4 regions of the Thermodesulforhabdus norvegica genome follow, and region 4 is predicted to be linked to each of the others. Evidence: riboswitches for the same ligand, from Rfam matches in the RefSeq annotation. Region 4 holds a riboswitch; each other region holds the start of a gene.
What was found. Region 4 has a riboswitch for cobalamin ahead of cobI (precorrin-2 C(20)-methyltransferase). Riboswitches for the same ligand answer to the same signal wherever they lie in the genome.
Positions count from the first base shown of each region.

Region 1: linked by a shared signal. The riboswitch ahead of BM091_RS02285 (sirohydrochlorin cobaltochelatase) and the one ahead of cobI (precorrin-2 C(20)-methyltransferase) in region 4 are both predicted to bind cobalamin.
Region 2: linked by a shared signal. The riboswitch ahead of BM091_RS01365 (TonB-dependent receptor plug domain-containing protein) and the one ahead of cobI (precorrin-2 C(20)-methyltransferase) in region 4 are both predicted to bind cobalamin.
Region 3: linked by a shared signal. The riboswitch ahead of cbpB (peptide-modifying radical SAM enzyme CbpB) and the one ahead of cobI (precorrin-2 C(20)-methyltransferase) in region 4 are both predicted to bind cobalamin.

Region 1 covers NZ_FOUU01000001.1:473,727-478,923, forward strand. Annotated here, with positions in the region: gene BM091_RS02275 (Ppx/GppA phosphatase family protein) at 1-864, opposite strand, end outside; cobalamin riboswitch at 1,285-1,472, shown strand; gene BM091_RS02285 (sirohydrochlorin cobaltochelatase) at 1,652-2,557, shown strand; gene BM091_RS02290 (epoxyqueuosine reductase) at 2,554-3,327, opposite strand; gene BM091_RS02295 (gamma-glutamylcyclotransferase family protein) at 3,589-4,014, opposite strand; gene cbiB (adenosylcobinamide-phosphate synthase CbiB) at 4,030-4,980, opposite strand; gene BM091_RS02305 (cobyric acid synthase) at 4,980-5,197, opposite strand, start outside.
Region 2 covers NZ_FOUU01000001.1:273,156-278,352, reverse strand. Annotated here, with positions in the region: gene BM091_RS01370 (DUF2162 family putative transporter) at 1-689, opposite strand, end outside; gene BM091_RS01365 (TonB-dependent receptor plug domain-containing protein) at 700-2,727, opposite strand; cobalamin riboswitch at 2,842-3,031, opposite strand; gene BM091_RS01360 (DUF3450 domain-containing protein) at 3,293-4,078, shown strand; gene BM091_RS14025 (MotA/TolQ/ExbB proton channel family protein) at 4,075-5,197, shown strand, end outside.
Region 3 covers NZ_FOUU01000001.1:514,788-519,984, reverse strand. Annotated here, with positions in the region: gene glnE (bifunctional [glutamate--ammonia ligase]-adenylyl-L-tyrosine phosphorylase/[glutamate--ammonia-ligase] adenylyltransferase) at 1-403, opposite strand, end outside; gene kdsB (3-deoxy-manno-octulosonate cytidylyltransferase) at 432-1,175, shown strand; gene cbpB (peptide-modifying radical SAM enzyme CbpB) at 1,209-2,585, opposite strand; cobalamin riboswitch at 2,864-3,084, opposite strand; gene rsxA (electron transport complex subunit RsxA) at 3,110-3,688, opposite strand; gene rsxE (electron transport complex subunit RsxE) at 3,704-4,291, opposite strand; gene rnfG (RnfABCDGE type electron transport complex subunit G) at 4,295-4,849, opposite strand; gene BM091_RS02475 (RnfABCDGE type electron transport complex subunit D) at 4,851-5,197, opposite strand, start outside.
Region 4 covers NZ_FOUU01000003.1:22,442-27,638, forward strand. Annotated here, with positions in the region: gene BM091_RS06195 (insulinase family protein) at 1-1,836, opposite strand, end outside; gene BM091_RS06200 (cytochrome c3 family protein) at 2,014-2,439, shown strand; cobalamin riboswitch at 2,508-2,688, shown strand; gene cobI (precorrin-2 C(20)-methyltransferase) at 2,791-3,543, shown strand; gene BM091_RS06210 (class I SAM-dependent methyltransferase) at 3,622-4,239, shown strand; gene BM091_RS06215 (ferritin-like domain-containing protein) at 4,325-4,798, opposite strand; gene BM091_RS06220 (acyl-CoA thioesterase) at 4,813-5,197, opposite strand, start outside.

The DNA of each region.
Region 1 (5,197 bases), on a different contig from region 4:
AAGAATACGATGCACGATCAGGGTTCCGCCCACTATCACATCTTCCCTACCGGGTTCAAGCCCCGGTATTTTCCTGCGGTCCTCAAAAGTAAGCCCTGCCAATTCTTTCAGGATCTTTTCCACCCACGGAAGTGATAGTTTCGTTCCAATCATCCTATAGGGTTCATAGGACATCATGCCCAGGAAAATTGCGCCCAGAGTTGCAACCGTCCCGGCGGTACCGATCAACTCGAAACTTGAGTCCACAAATCGGCCGATCTCCACTACTGCCGGCTTCAATAGATTATCCACATATTCTTTTGCTTCCCGAATTTTACCGGACCCAACGGGTGCATCTTTAAGGAACATTCCCGTAATCGTTGAAGCCCCCACAAAAACACTGGTGCTGAAAACCAGACGATCGCTTCTGACCACGACAAACTCGGTGGAACCTCCACCGAGATCGAATAGGACAGCGGGCATTCCGTAGAACGACAAATCCATTCGAGCCCTTATCACGTTAAGAGTTCCACGGGCAGCAGTAAGAGCCTCATCCTCTTCGGAAAGAACCTTACAGGGGTAGCTCAAAGCGGACTCCACATCCTTCACGAATGCTTCTTTCTCGCCGGCCCGCCTCACCACACCCGTTGCACCGCAAAAGGCATAGGCCACACCAAAATCTTTTAGAATACGGCAATAGTCCCTAAGGACCTCCAGGGTTTGCCGCTTTCTCGTGGTGCTCAGATATCCCTTGTCCTGGAAATTTTCCGCAAGCCTCGTTATACGGCGATGGTGACTCAACGGGAACAGAGCACCCGATCTCTCTTCGACAACAAGCATTCGTACCGTGTGGGATCCGATATCAACTCCTGCGAACCTCTTCATCTTACCTCCCTGCGGTCGGAGACCCCTTCCGTAAGGGAGGGGAGGAGACCGCTCTTGAAATTTTGCAGGTATCGAGGTAACGCATTTATTGTGCGGTCGGAGACTCCTTCCGTAAAGGGGGAGATGAGACCGCAAGGTGTGCCAGGATCGTAATAACCCCAAAGGCACTCTCCGCTTCCGTGGAGAGAAACGGCTTCGGGGAAAACAGAAACAGAAACTATCCGGCTCAGGTCGTGGCCGGGAGCGGCATGTCCCTCCCGGTGGGACGCCGTCAACCGTCCCAATGTAGCGGTGCTACCCGTTAGCATCAGCTACAAGCTCCTTCCGTTAAGGAGTAGTAGTTGACTTTGCATCTCCTGCACAAAGGCAAAAAATATTTCTTGACATCACTAATTCACCTATCGTAGGGTTAATTTCGTATTGTGGTTAAATCGGTCAGGTGCCCGAGAGGGCTTAAAAGGGAATCCCGTGGGAATCGGGAGCGGTCCCGCCGCTGTAACCGGGGACGAAAGTCGCAGAGTGCCACTGTCCTGATTATCCAGGATGGGAAGGTGCGGCGAGTAGGGTGATCCGGGAGCCAGAAGACCTGCCTGAACCGTAAGTGCCGGGCGAGGACATCGGCCATCTGGCGGATGAAGTAAAACGGGTGCAATCCCCAGAGTCTTTTTGAAGGCTCTGGGGTTTTTTTATGCACCGAATCCCTCCTCATCGTTTCACTAACCCTGCAACCCCCGGGACGTTTTACCGGCGTCCCGGGGCATTTTAAACCGTTTTAGGAGGATAAGTCATGAGGGAACTTCAAAAAAAATCTTGTTCTAAACTCATTCTAATGCTTTCGGTTATGGGCCTTTTGATTTCAGGACTCTGGAGCAACGGAGCCGAAGCCATGGAGAAGCAAAAAGAGAAAAAAACGGCTATACTCCTCAGCGCATTTGGAACCAGTATTCCCGAGGCACAGAGCGTTTTCAGAAACGTTGAGAAAATGGTCCGTGAGCGTTTCCCCAACACGGAAGTCCGCTGGGCCTACACATCCTCAATCATCCGGAAGAAGCTGGCTGCTCAAGGGCAGATCCTCCACTCCCCCGAAATGGCGCTTGCCCAGCTCATGGAAGACGGATACACCCACGTCGCGGTTCTTTCCCTTCATTTTATTCCGGGAAAGGAGTTTCATGACCTGATGGCAAACGCCCGTTTTTTTGAGCAAATGGCGGGTGGCTTCGACCGGGTCGTCGTAGCATGGCCTCTTCTTTCCAGCCATGACGATTTCGTACGGGTGGTTGAAGCCGTCATGGCCCACATACCGAAGACCCGGAGGCCCGAAGATGCCGTTATCCTCATGGGTCACGGCAGTGAAAAACACCCTGCCGATGCCATTTATTCGGCCGTTGACGTGGAATTTAAGAAAAAAGATCCCCTTATTTTTGTTGCTACCGTAGAAGGTCATCCAACACTGGATGACCTAATTCCCCTTTTGAAAAAGAACAGGGTAAAGAAGGTATTTCTTATGCCCTTTATGAGCGTTGCAGGGGATCATGCCAGGAACGATATGGCAGGGGACGATCCTGATAGCTGGAAATCCCTTTTGACAAAAGAAGGCTACGAAGTAATTCCAGTACTGGAAGGAATGGCCGGATATCCCGAGATAGTGAACATATGGTTGGATCATCTCCAAGAAGCAATGAAAAATCTCTAGTTTCGAGGGATGCTGAAGGAACAAGGAACATTGCAGGAGCATTGACCGCACACATCAGTTAGCGGAAGATCAGAGAAACGCTCGTTATTTTCAAGTAATCTCTGGTAACATAAAGATCGATTTAAGCCGTTAACGGAAAGGGCCCCCACGGGGCATCGCTTTAAACATGCCTCACAGGGGAGCCCTCGTTTGCTCAAACAAAATTCTTCCTGTGGCTTCGCAGAAGTTTCCACCGGAGCGCTGGTAACCAGACTCCCGAACCGTCCACAACAGCCCGAAGCAGTAATCAGAAGATGGTTAAGACCAAAGGTCCCCAGGCCTGCGTAATAAGCAAGGTGCTTATGAGACCATCTGCTGACAAGCCTCCGGGAATCGAAATTATGAGTAGCCGGCGTTACCGCAGTCTCATATCCCTGATCCCCCAGGAACGAAGCCAGATCCTGATTGATCCGGGCTATCAGAGCATTTGTCTCAACATAGGCAAAGGCCCAAAGCCGGGATGCGAAAGGGTGAAACTTACCGTTATCTTTTGCCACATCCTCAACAAAGGGCAGGAAGTAAACCACGACGCTTCTGGCCGAAGGCAGAAGATCCGGAGGAAGAGCATGATCTGGGGCAACCGCTTTTTTTAGTTCGAGAAGTCTAGCATCTCGAGCATCCACTGCACCAACAAGAGGTTCACGCCACAGGCTTGAATAGCCCCTTTCCAGCAACCATGCCTCAATTGAACCAAGTACTCGATCTTTTATGCTAAGAAGGGTCACCTTCATCAGCTCCAAACCTCCAGGGTCCCGGTTTACCTGACGAGCCCAGTTTTCTAAAGGTTAATCTTCCAAAAGGCAACCGAATTCTTGATGCAGAAGAGGGCTTTAGAGCAAAAGGTATTGTCTTACCAACCTTTATCCCTAGCTGTTTTATTGAGCATGAAGAACCGTACTAAAAGGTCCTAAAGGGGGTACCGGAGAAGAGTAATGTTACCAGGCAAAGTGTCCGGAAGCATTTATGCCAAGACCGAAACCCGGGAGTAGAAATTACTCAAAGCCACGATAGGAGCTTCTGAAAGCATCTTTAAATTTTGTCAAAAATTCATGAAAATCCCATTCCTCACCGGTCAACATCGAATAAAAGGCAGGTTTAACAACATAGGCAAAGGCTTCTATCTTTTCGCCGGTCATGAGAACCGGGGTAACGGGAACACGCTCGTACATGTCACCTTCAAATCTATCGAGTCCCTGCCAGAGTTCGTCAGAAACTCCGAAATATACCACTCCTCCGACAAAACCACCGGGGTCAGGTAAAATACCCGGGTAAAACTCATCGCGTATCCGGTATCTTGAAAACCCCCGGAGAAGAGCCCGTCGACTCGCAAGAACGGTTCCGCAAACTTCGAGCATTATTTCGGGGCACATGAGAGTACCATAGGCGAACAGGTTGCCTTCGGTTTTAGCTTGCTTCATGCTGAAAAGTTCTCTTTAAAAGCTCATAATAAAAGCCACAAAAGCACAGGAGCACACCGCTACGAGATACAGTATCTTAACGCTCTCTCTGTAAACTTCACACCCCACCGTGCGAAGTGGCTCGCCGATCAGCGGTTTATTTACGATACGGCCGAAATAGGAAAGTCGCCCTCCCAGTTGCACACCCAGAGCACCTGCAACAGCCGCCTGAGGATACCCAGCATTAGGGCTCGCAACCTTACGGGCATCTCTGAAAACCGTCCTGAGAGCTCTTCCGGCATCAAGACCCAAAAACCACGCGGAGATTACGATAAATCCCGCAGTAAGTCTCGCCGGTACGTAATTCACCAGATCATCGAGTCTTGCAGCACAGCGACCGAAATGAAGGTAGCGATCATTCTTATAGCCGATCATCGAGTCCATCGTGTTTACGGCCTTGTAGAGCAGTGCTCCCACAGGACCTCCCACAAGCAGATAGAAGAAAGGCGCCACCACACCGTCGGAGATATTTTCCGAAAGCGTCTCAATAACGCTTTTCATAACCCCCTGCTCGTCAAGAACATCCGTATCCCTGCTAACTATCCAGGACAGCTCTTTTCTGGCTCCTTCCAGATTACCCTTATTCACCCTTTCAACCACCCTCGCCGTTTCCACATGAAGACTCCGGGTTGCGACGGAAGTGTAAATTAACCAGACCGACAGGGCGTGCCCCAGCCATTCCGAAAGCCGGTAGGCCAGTAAAAGTCCCAGCACGGCACAAGTGGCCGTAATTGTCAAAACCATTGCCACCAGAAGAGCCCCACGGGTAACCAGAAGGGAACCTTCCTTTGCGCCTACGTAAAGTACCCTTTCCAGTTTGCCTACAAGACCGCCAATCCAGCGGACGGGATGAGGCCAGCCCTGAGGATCTCCCACAAACAGATCAAGCAGAAAAGCCATCAACACGTCCAGAGGAGAAACAAACATCAGAGCCCCATAATCGAATAGAGAAGTTCGACCTTAACGTGTTTTCGAAAGTGTTCCGCCAGCAGGTCATACTGTTTATCAAGAACGGCACTCCAATGTTCAGGGATTTCTTTCTCCCAGGCTATTTTTTTCCCCCGCAGAAGGGCAACCTTTGAGACAAACCACCGGCGGAATTCTGCATTGTCAAAAATGCCGTGAACATAAGTACCCCAGGCAT
Region 2 (5,197 bases), on a different contig from region 4:
GCCAGACCTGCCGCGATCAGGACGGGCAGGGTTTTGCCCAGGGTAAAGGCTGAGAGTTCCCGACCGGTGCTTACTATGCGAAAGACTCTCCGGGCATCTTCAAGGGAAGGGCCCAGAAAAAGAGATCCCAGCGTGTAGGCCGCAACGCCCATCATTGAAAATCCCAGAATCAGATCAGGATGTGCTTTCAGGGCGGAAAAAAGCCCGGCCGTTATCAACCCGGTGCCGATGAAAAGGGCCCATGCAAGAAGTATAACCTTCCAGCCGGATGTCTGAAGATAGACGAGAAGGACCGCAAGAGAGCACGAGATGGCAAGGAGGCATACAGGACAGGGGATCACAAGGGCAAGCCAGGCCTTTCCGGCAGAAGCGACTTCACGAGAAGGTCTTCCCAGAAGAATCAATCCCCAGACGAACAGACCCAGGGCAAGACAGACATGAGCCGTTATGCCGTGATGGGCCAGATTGTTCAGCACGGCTCTGACCTGGTCTGACAGGCAGGGTCCTGTAAGTATCGATGTCATGGCCGAAATCAGCGCAAGGTATCCCAGTGAATAGCCGATGAGAAGACCTGCCACAGCCCTTCTGCTTTTGCGGGTTTTAAGCCCGTAAGCCAGTCCCGCCCCTGTTTTGGCGGCGAAAACGGCAAGGGCCAGAAAGAGGCCAACAATGAGAGCCCTAACGGACATGCCTGCCTCCCTAGAACCTGAGTTTAAAGCCTCCGATAACGGTCAGCCCCGGCATAGGGTATCCATCTGCGTAGGCGTAATCCTTGTCGGTCAGGTTATCGATCGTCAGATAGGGATGAAGATGATCGAAGATGTGAAAATCCAGCCGGAGTGAATAAATGGTGAAACCGCCTTTGTCGTAAACGGTTCCGTATAAGGGTGATGTGTAGTCCCAGTTCTGAACTTTTTGAGGACCATGGTAGTTCGCCCATATGTTCAGGTCTGCATAGCGGTCAAAGTGAAACCGAAGCCCGGCGATCAGATTGGCCTTTGATACATAGGTAACGGTATCGGTACCGAGGTCCTGTGCCGAGCTTTCGTCTTCAAGCTCACGGGAGAAATAGTAGATCCAGTTTACATAAGGGGTGACGGTGGCATTAAAAGAACCAAGAGAGAATGCGAAGTCGCAGGAGGCATATCCGTCCATGCCGGTAAAGGTCGCCCCGTCAACGTTTCTGTAGGTGGTCCAGGTGCAATCGCCGTCAATGCACGTTGTAAATCCGCCGACAATGCGATCCGTGTAGTCCGTGTAAAAGACGGAAAAACCCAGCGACGCCTTGCCGTAAACCGCATCGACCCCCAGCTCATAGGTCGTGCTCTTTTCGGGCTCCAGATCGGGATTTCCAGCGATCTTTGTCCAGCTCCCCTGAGCAAACCTACCGGCCAGCTCATCGGCCGTAGGTGCCCGAAAGCCCGTTCCGATGTGACCCCTGGCCGTCAGCCAGTCTGTGAGGTCGAAGCTTGCGCCGACCCTCCAGCTTACGTCGTCGAAGCTTTTATCTTCGGCCGTAACCTCAAGCCCCGGAGTTTCTTCCAGGCTTTCGTCGAAAAGGTCGTATCTCAGGCCGGCATAGATATTGAGACGGTCAAAAAGGGAAATTTTTTGTTCCCCATAAAGAGCATAATTGTCGTAGCTTGTGTCGGGAGACCATGGTGCGACACCCGGGGGGACGTTCCAGGAATCCACTTCGATGTGATCGAAATCGCCTCCGACGATTATCCTTCCCAAACCGAAAGCAGGTACGGCAACATGGCCTCGAAGACCCTGTGTTTCGGTTTCTACAATGTGGTTGAGATATCCCCAGGCCTGAGCAGGATCGTTCCAGGAGCTTCTGTCGTAAACGCTGTAGCCACTGATGTGCCACGAAAGACCTAGTTCGTCCGCGCCGCCGTCATAACTCAGAGCACCGTAGCGCCGCAGTATGCTTTTATAATCGTCGTAGTCAGGACTGTAGGTAGCGCCGGGCGTCCCCACATCCCAGGCCCTGAAGTATTGGCCGACGAACATAATACGGTGACCTTCTGCTGGCCTTGCCGTAAGGCTCAGGGAATAGGCTTCGTCAGAATAGTGCGTGTTTTCAACCCTATCGCCGTCTCCATCGTTATAGTCATCGTCCTGATGAATTTGCCTTGCGCCGAAGGATATACCAATTTGATCTCCGGAAAGTCCTCCTGATGCGGAGAGACTGCCTTTTTTTCGATTCCAGCTTCCGTATTCAAAGCCCGCTTCAACGGTGGGTTTTCCCCTGCCTTCTCTCGTAATGATGTTGATCACGCCGCCGAGGGCCGCAGAACCGTACATGACCGATGCGGGCCCTCGAAGAATCTCGATTTTTTCAACATTTTCCAGAGGAACGGCCGATATGTTTCCCGTCCCGGCCCTGTGACCGTCAATGAGCACGAGGACACGACCTTTGATGTCCGTTCCGTGCGTGTCTGTACGGAATCCGCGAATATCAACAGAGGTAAGTGATCCGGGGTATCGATGAAAATGGGTAGGGAGCTTCTGAATGAGCAGCTCTGAAAGGTCTGATGCGTGTGATCGTTCTATTTCTTCCCGGGTGATGACGTCGACCCTTACAGGGACTTCGTGACTCGGTGTTGGAACCCTGGTTGCGGTGATGACCAGAGGTTCCATCTCAAAAGCACGAGAGGCATGGCAACAAAAAAGGTTGAATCCCAGGGACAGAAAGGCCACGAAGACCGGCAGGACTCGCATAATGATTCCTCCTTGGGTTTTTAATTTATAAAAAAAATCCTTAGAGCCTGCGCCCTAAGGATTGCACCCTGCTTTCTTCATCCCTGGGAGCCGCTCGGGTCCTTCCTCGAACCCTCAATCGGCCGGTATCAGGCAGGTCTTCTGACTCACGGATCTTCCTACTCCCCGCGCCTTCCCATCCCGATCATCGGGACAGTGGCATTTTGCGGGTTTCGTCCCCGTTCACAGCGGCGGGACCGTCCCCGATTCCCACGGGGTTCCCTTTTAAGCCCTTAGCAGGGGCACCTGATACCGCTAAACTTCAAAATTTCCGTAACTCCTATACCTGATGGAAACATGAAATGTCAACACTGTTTTCTGGTATCCTGTAGCGACCCGACACAGTTTCGTAATGTGTTTTGATGGCAGGTGCGTTTATCCTCTTGACATCCACCAATGCGCTAAAATAACATCAGGCGAACCGAAGAACGGTTCCGAAAAACCGGGGACAGGAAAAAGGCCACGAAGGCCCTTTCCGGAAAAGGGAAGGGAGCGTGGCCTTTTGATTTTATGGAGGTCGGCTGCTATGTGGTTGAAATGTAATGCTTTCTTTGTGATCACGATACTGACGGCAGGTAATGTTGGTGCTTCTACCGGGACTCCTTCGGGACTGTATGCCGCTCTGACCAAGGCAATATCCGATGAAAAAGATGCCGCCCGAGCCTGGGAAGAATGGGAAAAGGAGCGAGCTGCCCTGGAGCAAAAGATTGTAAAGCTCAAAATGGAAATCGCCTACCTGCAGCATGAAAAGGAGAAATACGAGAATTACCGGGACACGGCCAGGACCAGGTCTGAGAAACTGGAGCAACAGAGAGAAAGTGCGCAGGAGTTGATTTCGAACCTTGAGAGGTTTCTCTACGATGCGACAGATAGGCTTGATGAAGCCATAAGGAATGACCTACCCTTTCACAGAGAACAAAGGCTCAAGAGGCTGACCGATCTCAAAGCAACCCTTGCGGATTATTCGATTTCTCTATCGGAAAAGACCCGAAAGGTTCTTGAAACTCTACTTGCGGAAGCTCTTTACGGAAGGTCGGTGGAAGTCTACGACGGCATGCTCAAAGAGGGGGATAAAGAGCAGTACGTGCAGTTTTTGCGGGTGGGCAGACTTGCACTTTTTTGTGGGCCTCCTGATAGGTCTTTTCTTAATTTTTATGATCCCGTGAGTCATACATGGAAGCCTGTTTCCGGTGATTTAAGAGACCGGGTTCTGGAGGTTTTTGATCGAGTACAGAGGGGAGACTCCCTGGAGCCTTCCCGGGAAGATACCTGGTTAGTTATTCCGGTTGCCGGTGAAAGGGCTGAACGATGATCTCACAACCCCTGAAATTCTCCGTGCTGTGTCTTCTTATTTTGTCAGTAATGCAGGGAACTCCGAGAGCTGAAGGCCTTTCCTGGAGGACTCTTTCAAAGGAGGTTGAAAAAGAAATAACACTGTCCGAAGAAAGGACCTCAAGGGTTTTCGGGCAGATCGAAAAGGAGCGAAGTGCTCTGCTTGAAGAAATCGCGACGCTTGAAAAAAGGGCCGGAGCTCTGAGAAGTGAAGTAGAGGGTCTCAAGAGTGAGTTTGAAGCATTGCGGAAAAATGAAGAAGAATTCCGTAAAGACCTTTCGGAGCAGCAGGGTGAAGTGGCCGAAATACACAGGCAGATTCTTTCATGGCAGGACGATTTTGCAGGTCTTTTCGACAGAAATCCTCTGGTCATGTATCACGGCGGTTTAAAGGACCTGCGGGATAGATTAAATGAACCGGACTACGTTGTAACCATGGAAGATATCAGGTCCCTGGCGGAAGCGCTCTTTACGGAAATCACGCTTGGGGGACTTGTAGAGAAGGTCGAACTTCCCATTTACGGCGATGACGGTCAGGAACGAAATGTGACGGCTTTGAGGGTCGGAACTTTCTGTATTTTTGCCTTATCCAGTGACGATGTCAGGCTCGTCAGACTGGGTCCCGGCAATTCTTTTCTGCTTTCAGGTTATCCCCTTCCGGCGGAAATCTCACGGACCGTAAAAAACTTTCTTGATAAAAACGGCGGTCCTGTGCCGGTCGACATAACGGGGAAAAAGGCTTACGAGAACGTTTACGAAGCCACAGGCAATCGCCTCGTCGAATGGTTTAAGTCGGGCGGGGTCGTTATGTGGCCGCTTCTGCTTATAGCGCTCATATGTGCGTCCATTTTTATCGAGAGAGTCTGGTTTTACCGGAAGCAAAAGCCGCTCGGCGAAGAAGCATGGACGCGTATTATGGATGCGGTTCGTTCGGGCAAATGGGATCGATGTTACGAGATCTGTAAGGGATTAGGGTTTTCTCCTGCGGCAAGGATTGTCGGCAACATAGTTTCGGCGTATTCAGCTTACTTTCTCTCAAATCCGACCAGGGCTGAAGTGCCGAGAGTTGAAGATATCGTTGATGAAGCCCTTTTTAAAG
Region 3 (5,197 bases), on a different contig from region 4:
CATCAATAAGCAAAACCCCGTTCCAAAGATGGGGAAATTTTTCGAGAAATTGGTAAGCCGTTTGAAATGCAGCGCAGGCGAAATCCGATAGCTGACCCGTTGAACTCTGGAGGTCGTCCAAACCGATTAGGTCCCTCAGGGCGAGTCTCAGGAAATGTCTTTGCTTCACCCGCCTCATAGCTCTGGCTACCTCGGCCAGAGAAGGAGCTTCACCGATTTCTTTCTGAAAATCCCTGTGAACATCCAAAAGCGAAAAGCTTCTTCTTATCGATTTCTGATCCCATAACCATTCAGAGTATTCCGGAAATCTCTGAAGGAGGGTTTTCGCATAGTTGGAGGCCAGTTCCAGGGCTTGTCTTTGATCGGAAGGATCCGTAATATCTAGCTGGGCTTTTTCGGACATCGAGGTTCCTCCACATTAAGAGGTTTTCATGGCAACTTATGTCTTTATACCGGCAAGGTACTCTTCGACAAGGCTTCCCGGAAAGCCTCTTTTGAAGTTGGCGGGGAAGTCCTTATTAAGGTGGGTTTACGAGGGATGCTCCCGGAGCCTGAAAGCCGATAATGTGATAATAGCCACGGATGATGAAAGGATTCGTGAGGAAGCCGAAAGCTTCGGTGCATCTGTCGTGCTGACCAGTTCCGAACACTTGTCCGGGACCGATAGAATAGCCGAAGCGGCCGAGAAGTACGGTTGCCGCGACGAGGACGTCATTATTAACGTACAGGGTGATGAACCCACGGTTGACGGGCAGATTGTGGACGATTTGATAACGGCTTGTGTGGAGTATCCGGAATTCTCCATTATTACGCTGGCCTATCGATCAAAATCAAAAGAAGAATTCCTGAATCCCAACACCGTCAAGGTTGTTTTTGATAACGAAATGCGAGCTCTTTACTTTTCCCGTGCTCCGATACCACACGTCAGAGACGACACGTCTGATAATCTGGTCTGGTGGAAGCATCTGGGGTTTTATGGTTATCGTTACGGCTTTTTGAAAACTTTTGTGAAGTTGCCACCGGGTAAGCTGGAACAACTTGAGCGCCTGGAACAGCTCAGAGCCCTTGAACGGGGCTATTCCGTTAAAATTCTTCCGTCTTCACGGGATACAATTTCTATAGATACGCCGGACGATGTTGAAGAATTTCTCAGGTACCTGAAAAACAAGAAATGAAAGGGTCCGACCTAAATCGGACCCCTTATAGACCTAAGGCAGGATCTGAGAAAAGGTTTCCTCCGTTTCTTCCTCCCAGCCGTCCCAAAGGAATTCTTTTTCTTCTCCGGACGCTATTACCCTGAAAGCGTATCGAACCTGCTCCTCGTAAAATTTGCAATAGGGGGCCGGAGCATTGAGTTTTCCGTGAAGAGAGTACACTTCGGCAGGGCAAGGAGCGCCGCAGAAGTGTTTTATGGCGCACCTGAAACAGGGGGCTATGTCTTCCACCTTGCGATTCGTAACCTTGAGGAAAGGTTCGGATTTAAGGGCATTTTCAACAGGGTCTTTTAAAAGGTTTCCTCCACGGAATTCGGGAAATCCCACGAATTCACTGCAGGGAAAGAGATCTCCCCGGGCCGAAACCGCAAAAAAGCACCTGCCTCCGCCACATGGCGATATGTCGCACATGAGCCTTCTTGTCGTGGGGCCGAGAATCCCGGCCAGGACGTTGGCAAAATTAACCACCACAATTTTGAATCCCTTGCGGTCTCTTACGGTTCTCGTCTGGTCTAGGGCACGGCAGAAGTATTCTGCCATAATGGAGTCCTCGGGTTTAAGTTCTCTGCCTCCCCGTTGAGTGCATCTTACGGGGTTAAACATCACCATTTGAACGCCCAGATCTGCAAAGAAGTCAACCATCTGCGGTAGAAGATGGACATTTTCTCGGGTGACCGTGGTAATGACATTGTAGGCCGGATATTCTCGAAGCATCTCCAGCACTTCGAGGATTTTTCGGAATCCCCCCTGACCGCTCCAGTTCTTCCGGGTTGTGTTGGCAACCTCTTCAACGGGGGCATCTAGAGACAGCCCGATTCCGGTGTTCCGTGATGTCAGGAACTCCACTGCTTCGCGATCCAGAAGAATGCCGTTTGTCTGTATGCCGAACAGGAAATCATCACGAAAATCCTCAATTGCCCGGAAAACGGCGTCACGGGCGATCATCGGTTCGCTTCCGTGGAAGATAACTTGAGGTTTAACCTTCGGGGGCAGAGTTTTACCGAAATATTCCTTCAGGACATTGAGGGCCCTGGAAACTTCTTCGGAGGTCATTGTTACGCCGTTACGCCGAATTTCCTCCGGAATATAGCAATAAGTGCAGTTAAAGTTGCATTTTTCCGTGGGGTTGAAGTACACGGCCGAGGGAGTAAGGTTAAATCGGAAATTATCCATTTCCTCGGCGAAACTTTGCCGTTGGTCCATGTATTTTTCTGCAAAGTCGCCGGCCAGTATATCACCCAACGAACTTGATTCACTCAGGGCCCAGAAGCCTGTGTCGGGGTCAATTACGGCGACCTTGTCCTTGAGGCCGATGTCGATTACGCTGAAGTGTGGTCCATAACCGGTGTTTGCGTAAAGCGGGATTGTCATAGTGGTAACTTTCCTCCCCGAGTTTCTAATTCGTCACGGCAGGCCACGGCCTGCCGTGATTCCCGATTAGTGGTCGGTAGCTAGGTTACTTTTTGGGAGTCAACAAAATGTAGTGGGAAAGCCCGGTTCCGGCAGCAGAACGGCAGCGACGACGGTAACTGATGACCTTTGCCTTCATGTCAGTACCTCCCGTTACGGTTTTGGTTTAAAAGAAAAACCCGGATCAACCACACACCTACAGCGTGATCGATCCGGGATCCCTTTGCCATCAGGATTGCCCGCTAACGGCTTCGACAGGTCTTCTGGCTCTCGGATCATCCGGGATGGCCACAGCCTTCCCATTCTGCTTGAGCAGAACAGTGGCCGGATCCGGAAAGCTAACTCCCGAATCCCTGGGGTGACCTCCCGTCCCCGATCACAGCGGCGGGTCCGCCACGGATTTTCACCGTGTTCCGGGATGCCGAAGCCTTAGCTACGCTCTTTCAACTCCGTAAATAACGCAAGTATGAAAAAAGGTCAAACTTCTATTCAACCATTCCAAAAAAGCCAAAAAAGGCCAGAGCAAGCAAACTTGCAGTAATTAAGCCCGATGAAGTACCCCTGAAATGCCGGGGTACGGGCTGAAGAGCATACCTTTCACGAAGCCCAGTCATCAATATCAGTGCCAGACCGAAACCAACGGCAGAGGCAATGCCGAAGACAACACCCTGGGCAAGGTTATACTCCTCGTTAATGGCTATAACAGCCGCACCAAGCACGGCGCAATTTGTTGTAATCAAAGGCAGGAAAATCCCCAGCATTCTGTAGAGAACAGGCACTGACTTTTGCAAGAACATTTCCACAAGTTGAACCAGCGATGCGATTACCAATATGAAGGCAATGGTGCGAAGGTATTCAAGACCAAAGGGAACGAGAATGTATCTGTGAACACACCAGGTTATGAGATTGGCCAGCGTCATGACGAAGACGACGGCCATAGCCATGCCGGTAGCCGTGTCCATTCGGTTGGACACGCCCAGAAAAGGACAGTTACCGAGATAACGTATCAAAAGGATGTTTTTTACAAGAACGGCACTGATAACAATCAACAAATACTCGTTCATGGCCCGCTCACTCTCTTACTTTTCGCTGATGGCGTTCATAATTGCGAGAATAACACCCAGACACAGAAAAGCCCCCGGGGCTTTTATCAGGAAACTCAAAGGTTCAAAAGATGCCCCCATAACGGCATGCCCGAAGATTGTGCCACTTCCGAAAAGTTCTCTTATAGCTCCGAGCACCGTAAGCGAGATGGTAAAACCAAGCCCAATGCCGAGCCCATCGGCCAGAGACAGAATTACCCCGTTTTTTGAGGCAAAAGCCTCAGCTCGACCTAGAACGATACAGTTAACCACGATTAAGGGTATAAAAATTCCAAGCACCTTGTATAGAGGATAGAAGTAAGCCTGCATGAGCAATTCCACCATAACAACAAAAGTTGCAATGACAACGATGAAGGAGGCTATTCTAACTTTAGAAGGTATGATCTTACGCAGAATTGAGACTATAAAATTGGAACCCACCAGGACGAAGGTTGTGGCCAACCCCATACCAAGCCCGTTTTCGGCCGCTGTGGTTACGGCAAGTGTCGGACAAAGCCCGAGAACAAGCCTGAAAGGAGGTATTTCTTTCCACAAACCCTTTGTGAATTCTTTTGCAACACTCATAGGTTAAAAAACCTCCCCCTTGATCTGAGAAAAGATTTCACTTGCCTGATTTACCGCAGTAACGACAGCAGTACTGGAGATCGTGGCCCCTGATACGGCGTTTATCGTACCACCCTGTGCCGACAGTTTTATGGGAGGTGTCTTGTCTCTGAACTGAGACGTAAAGACATCTTCCGTAACCCTTGCTCCCAGTCCGGGTGTTTCCGAATGTCTCATTATACCAATTCCCACAAGAGTACCATCAGGCTTAAATCCCACCATGACCTCTACCGGACCGCCGTAACCAGAAGCAGCAGCATCCAACGCCACGGCTATAACCTGACCACCCTTTTTGGCAGGAAAAACGGTTTTGGTTTCCTCTCCTACCTTGACCTCCATACGATCCTTTATGGGATCGTTGTCATAATCCAGTACCGAGAAAACTGCTCTGATGGAAGGTTCCTTCACGAATTTGAGCAACTGATAAGCCCGTGCCTCCCGGGTTGCATCGTTCAGGAAGGCAAGGGTAAAACCCGATACGGCGCATATGGCCGTAAGTACGACGACCATCTTTACCATGTCACGCAAGGCCCTCTACCCTCCCTATTGGTTTGGTTTTCATCCTGTCAAGAAGAGGCGCCACAGCATTCATGAAAAGAATCGCAAAGGGCACCCCGTCCACATAAACACCCCAGTTTCTTATGATCATGGTCATGATGCCGCAACCCAGGCCGTAAAGTACCATCGGCGCAGGCTTAAGAGGCGTCGTGCCCTTTTCGGTGGAAAGAAAGAAGGCACCCAGCATCATCCATCCGGAGAAAAGGTGGAAAATAGGGGAAGCATACTTGGCGGGGTTTATCATCCAGAAGATCAGTTCAAAGCCTGCCGCTCCGATCAAGTAGAAGACGGGAATCTGCCAGGGGATTA
Region 4 (5,197 bases):
GTCACTGAAGGAATTCCTGACAACTAATTTCGGGCGTATGCCCCCCGTATGACGGGCTATTCGCTCGGTAAACTTTACGTAGTCTTCGTCGGTCGTACCCGCTTCAAGAAGAGCTGAGCAAAAAAGAGGCAGATAGGAAAGATGATCCTGTGGCATTCCGTCAAACTTGAAACCTATGTCGATATATACGATACCGTTCGTTTGAATCGGGTGGAGCATCATGAGGGGGTTCGAGGAGTTTTCGATGATCCGGGGTAAGGCGGGATGTTCTGGGCTGAGGTCATTCCTGCTCAGCCGCGGGATTTTAGCTATGTCTTCGGGACGATCCGGCTGATTCTGGTAGGTTACAAGAGCTTTTGTCTTTTCCAGGAAGTAAATTTTCGTCTCCTTCGTCCATCCTTTCGTGGCTTCTTCGAGCTTTGCCTGGAGGCGTTCCTCCATTTTCCGCAAAAGATCGGGATCCGGCTCGAGAATGACCAGGGATTTTCGGTCGTTCTGAAGGAAGTACTTCTCTAGGAGTTCTGAGAAGTAATGAGGGTTCTCCGCATAAAGGTCTTTTATCCTGTTGATGGGTTTTTCAAAGGCCACGAGAGCCAGAGGATCGTGATCATAGAGCCAGGTAGTAAGAGCACTGAGCATCAGGATGAGACCTCTTGGGTAGTTCCCGGTATTACCCTCCCGGTAGGCGAATTCTACCGTGTTGAGGGCGGCCTCTACGGTAGATCTTGGAATGCCGTCTCGGATGAGCCCTCTAATGGTATCCTCTATCAGGTTGACCATGTCGTCTATTGCGGTTGAAGACATGCCTTTGAGGCCGATGGCAAAGTACATCCATCGCAGTTCTGTCTCCAGGCCCCCACCGGCAAGATCCTCGCCCAACCCTGACTCTATGAGTGCTCTCCTCAGCGGAGATCCCGGAGTGCCGATCAGGATGTGGTGCAGTATCTGAAGCGAAAAATTTGTGATCCTTTCGTGTGTTTCCGGCAGTAACCAGTTGAGCGTTGCATAGGTTTTACGATCCAGGTTGTCACCGGGCGTTGCTGCATATTTTTTTTGTACTTTCCGTAAACCCGTCCAGGGCTTCAGGTCCGGGATTGAAGAAGGAACGTGGGTCGCCGAAAAGCTTTCCAGATAGGAAGCGATGTGGCTGAGTTCGGCGTCAGGATAACCGTTTCCGTAGAAGAAGATGCGGGAATTGCTGGGGTGGTAGAATCTTTTGTGGTAGGCAACGAAGTCCTCGTACGAGAGATTCGGAATCTCCAGGGGGTCTCCTCCGGAATCGAAGGAATAGGGGTGATCGGGAAACAGGGACTGCTGGATGGTTTCTGCGAGAACTCTCTCGGGTGATGAGTAAGCCCCTTTCATTTCGTTGTAAACCACCCCGCGAATTTCCGGCTTTTCGCTGGGATTCTCCACATGATAGTGCCAGCCTTCCTGGAGAAAGATTTCTTCCCTGAGCATCGGGAAAAAAACTGCGTCGAGGTACACATCCACGAGATTATGAAAATCCTTTTCATGTGTACTTGCCACGGGGTAGCATGTTTTGTCGGGATAGGTAAAGGCATTCAGAAAGGTTTGGAGTGAGCCTTTGAGAAGCTCGACGAAGGGTTCTTTGACCGGATACTTGCGGGAACCGCAGAGTACCGAATGTTCCAGTATGTGAGGAAGTCCGGTGGCATCCTGAGGGGGCGTTCTGAAGGTTATTCCAAAAACTTTGTTTTCGTCCCCGTTTTTTAACAACAGGATATCTGCCCCTGAAGGCTTGTGGGTGTATCTAAAGGCGCTGGTGCTCAGCTCAGGGATCTCCCGCTCGTCTATTTTTTCAAAACCCTCCATAAATCCACCTCACTCTGCCGTCTTTTTTATACGGATTTTATGAAATACCCTCTGGCCGGAGTTGTCGGCAAGAATTTTCCTTCCGGCTTCACTTGACACCGCGAGAAAAATTTCACTAAAAAGTAGGCCGAAGCCGTCACAAGAACTAACTTTTATTGCTTTCGAGAGGAAGGTACCATGAAGAAACTGGCTTTTTTGATGGTTTTTGCAATACTTTTTGTCTCTTCGCCAAAGGGTTTTGCTCAGGAAGAGGAGATTATTATCAACTCATCGCTCTACCCGAAGCATACAATGCCCCTTGTAAGGTTTCCTCACATGCTTCACTTTGATGATTTGGGTTATGATTGTACGGAGTGTCATCATCTTTACAAAAACGGCGAAAATATCTGGACCGACGGAGATGAAACGTCCTGTCAGGTCTGTCATAACGAACCGACGGTGAAAAACGAAAAGAGGCTTCCTCCTCCTCAGCAAAAACTGAATCTGAAGCTTTCTTATCACGGGCTCTGCATTGACTGCCATCGCAAGTACAATCACGAAAACAACACCAAAGCAGCTCCCATAACGTGTCAGGGCTGCCATACGATAAAAGAAGGGCAGTAGCCCCGGCTTTTTGTCTCTCTGGCCTTTTCTTATCGTTGACTGATAAGAAAGGATTAATGTAAAAGGCAAGTGCTGTTCTGTTGTCAGGTGCCCGGTAGAGGGCTTAAAAGGGAAGTCCGGTGAGAATCCGGCACGGACCCACCGCTGTGAGCGGGGACGAAACCCGCAGAAGGCCACTCCTTCAGGGGGAAGGCGCGGGGAGTAGGAAGATCCGCAAGTCAGAACACCTGCCTGACGACGAGAGGCTCTCACCTCGGGGATGAGGGTGAGCCCGCAGTTCTGAGGATGGAAATGGGGGATCCTTAGAAGTCGATTCCTTCTAAGGATTTTTATTTTTAAGGGGTATGAGAAATGGTGGGAACTTTCTACGGAATAGGGGTTGGTCCCGGGGATCCCGAACTCATTACCGTTAAGGCCGTAAGAATCTTGAATCGGGTATCTTATATCTTCGCTGCGGCCTCCTCCAAAAATAGCTACAGCCTGGCACTCGACATAGTGAAACCCTACCTGCCTCCGGAAACCCCTGTGGAATATCTTTACTTCCCGATGACTTACCATTCGGATACCCTTGAAAATTCATGGCACAAAAACGGCCTGAGGGTGGCGGAGGTCTTGAGAAGCGGTAAGGATGTCGCCTTTGTTACTCTCGGAGACCCCCTGATCTACAGCACATACATATATTTGGTGAGAGAACTCTATAACCTGCTGGGAAGCGTAAAAATCGAAACCGTTCCGGGCATCACTTCCTTTCAGGCGGCGGCTTCTGCCTGTACGGTGCCTCTGGTTGAAGGTGAAGAATCTCTGGCCGTAGTTTCGGGAGCACAGGGGGGAGAACATCTCCGGAGAATGCTTGAAGTTACAGACAACGTGGTTTTACTGAAGGTTTACCGGAACATAGACGCCGTAATAGATGCTCTGGAATCACAGGGGCTGGAAAAGAACGCCTGTTTTGTCAGCCGGTGCGGCCTGGAGGGGGAATCCATCTCGTACGATGTAAGATCCTTACGGGGGCAAAAGCCCCATTACCTGTCTCTTATGATAGTGAAGAAAAAGCTTCAGAGTGTTTCTGCCTCTGATCTGCCCGAAGTTTCTTCCGCACGGTGAAAAAGGCCTTTTTATCGTGTCGACGGTTTGTAAGGTCTGCTGGGGTTGAGTGTATGGGCGAAGGTAATAGGGGGTGTCATGACTTCGAACCACTATTTCGACCGGGTTGCTTCTGATTGGGATCGGATGAGGCGGGGTTTTTTCTCGGAGGAGGTCAGAGAAAAGGCCATTTCAATTGCGGGTGTGCGAAGCGATGCCGTTGCTGCCGACATTGGAGCAGGCACGGGTTTCATCACCGAAGGGCTGGTCAACAGAGGTTTGCGTGTGATAGCGGTTGATCGCTCCGGAGCAATGCTTGCCGGGATGAGAAGGAAGCTGGCAGGCGTTAGCGGGGTTGATTATCTGGTCGGAGAAGTGACGGAGCTACCCATCTCCGACGAAAGTGTAGATTACGCCTTTGCCAATATGTGTCTTCATCACATAGAATTGCCGTATCGGGCAATTAAAGAGATGGCGCGAATTCTCAGACCAGGGGGTAAACTTATTATCACCGATCTGGATGAGCATTCCCACGACTTCCTGCGGATAGAGCATCACGATGCGTGGTTGGGATTTAAAAGTGAGCACATGAAGGAATGGTTGGCGGAGGCAGGGCTGAGAGAGGTTTCGGTGAAAAGTCTGGGCGAGAACTGTTGTGCCCAACCAGATTGTGGATGTGCTTCTGTCGGCATATTCATAGCTACAGGCCTAAAGTGAATTGACCTTATGCTACGACAAATCGGTTCGGGCCGGTGAAGAGCAAGATCCTTTCGTGAATTAATGAGGATTTGCAATCCCCGGATTATAAGCCTGCCAGTAGCCGGTCAAGATGTTCAACATGGCCCCGCTCTTCATCGATTATTCTTTTTATGATCGACAAAACGGTTTCATTATCGACGAGCTTTCTGAGGAATTCGTAGAACCTGATAGAATCTTCTTCCACACCACGGGCTATCCCGATTATATCCTTCGGCTCCGATGCGCTGAAGGCACAGGCCGGGTCGAATGAAAAAAGCCTGTTGCCTATAGCTTCGACTATGTACCAGGATCCCACCTTCTCTTTTATGTCGATGTCGGTGCCCTGCAAAAAAGATTTTTTCATTTCCATGAACATCTTTCTATGTTCCCGTTCGTCTTCCGCAAGCTTTTTCCACAGGTCGGCCACTTTTTGAGGCATTCCGCAGGATCTGGCATGCTCTGCAGCCTGCCTGTAATAGGCCTCGCCGTTTTCTTCAAGCCTCAATGCCATTTCGAATATTTCCGTCATCGTAAACATACTTCTTTTCTTCCCTAACGGCGTCTTATTTCTACGGACGGCTCTATGGCCTTTACGGCTTCGAAGAACTCTTCCGGAAAGTTGGTTCTCTGTTGTTTGCCGTAGTCGTAGGCCACAATCAAACCCGTTCCGACGGCAGCAATTGCTTTCTGTTTCGTGCTGTACACCCCGTACTCCTGCTCGGCTTCGGAATCGCTGACCCACAGCATGCGGCAACCCACTTCGATTATGTCCGGGTACCGAAGAGGCCTTATGTATCTGCAACTAGTCGAAGCAAGAATTGGCCCCACACCCTTCTCTTTCATTATCTTCATAAGCGGGGTTCTGTCAAAATACTCGATTCGTGCTGTCTCGAAATAACGAAAATATATCACGTTATTCACATGCTGGAATGCATCC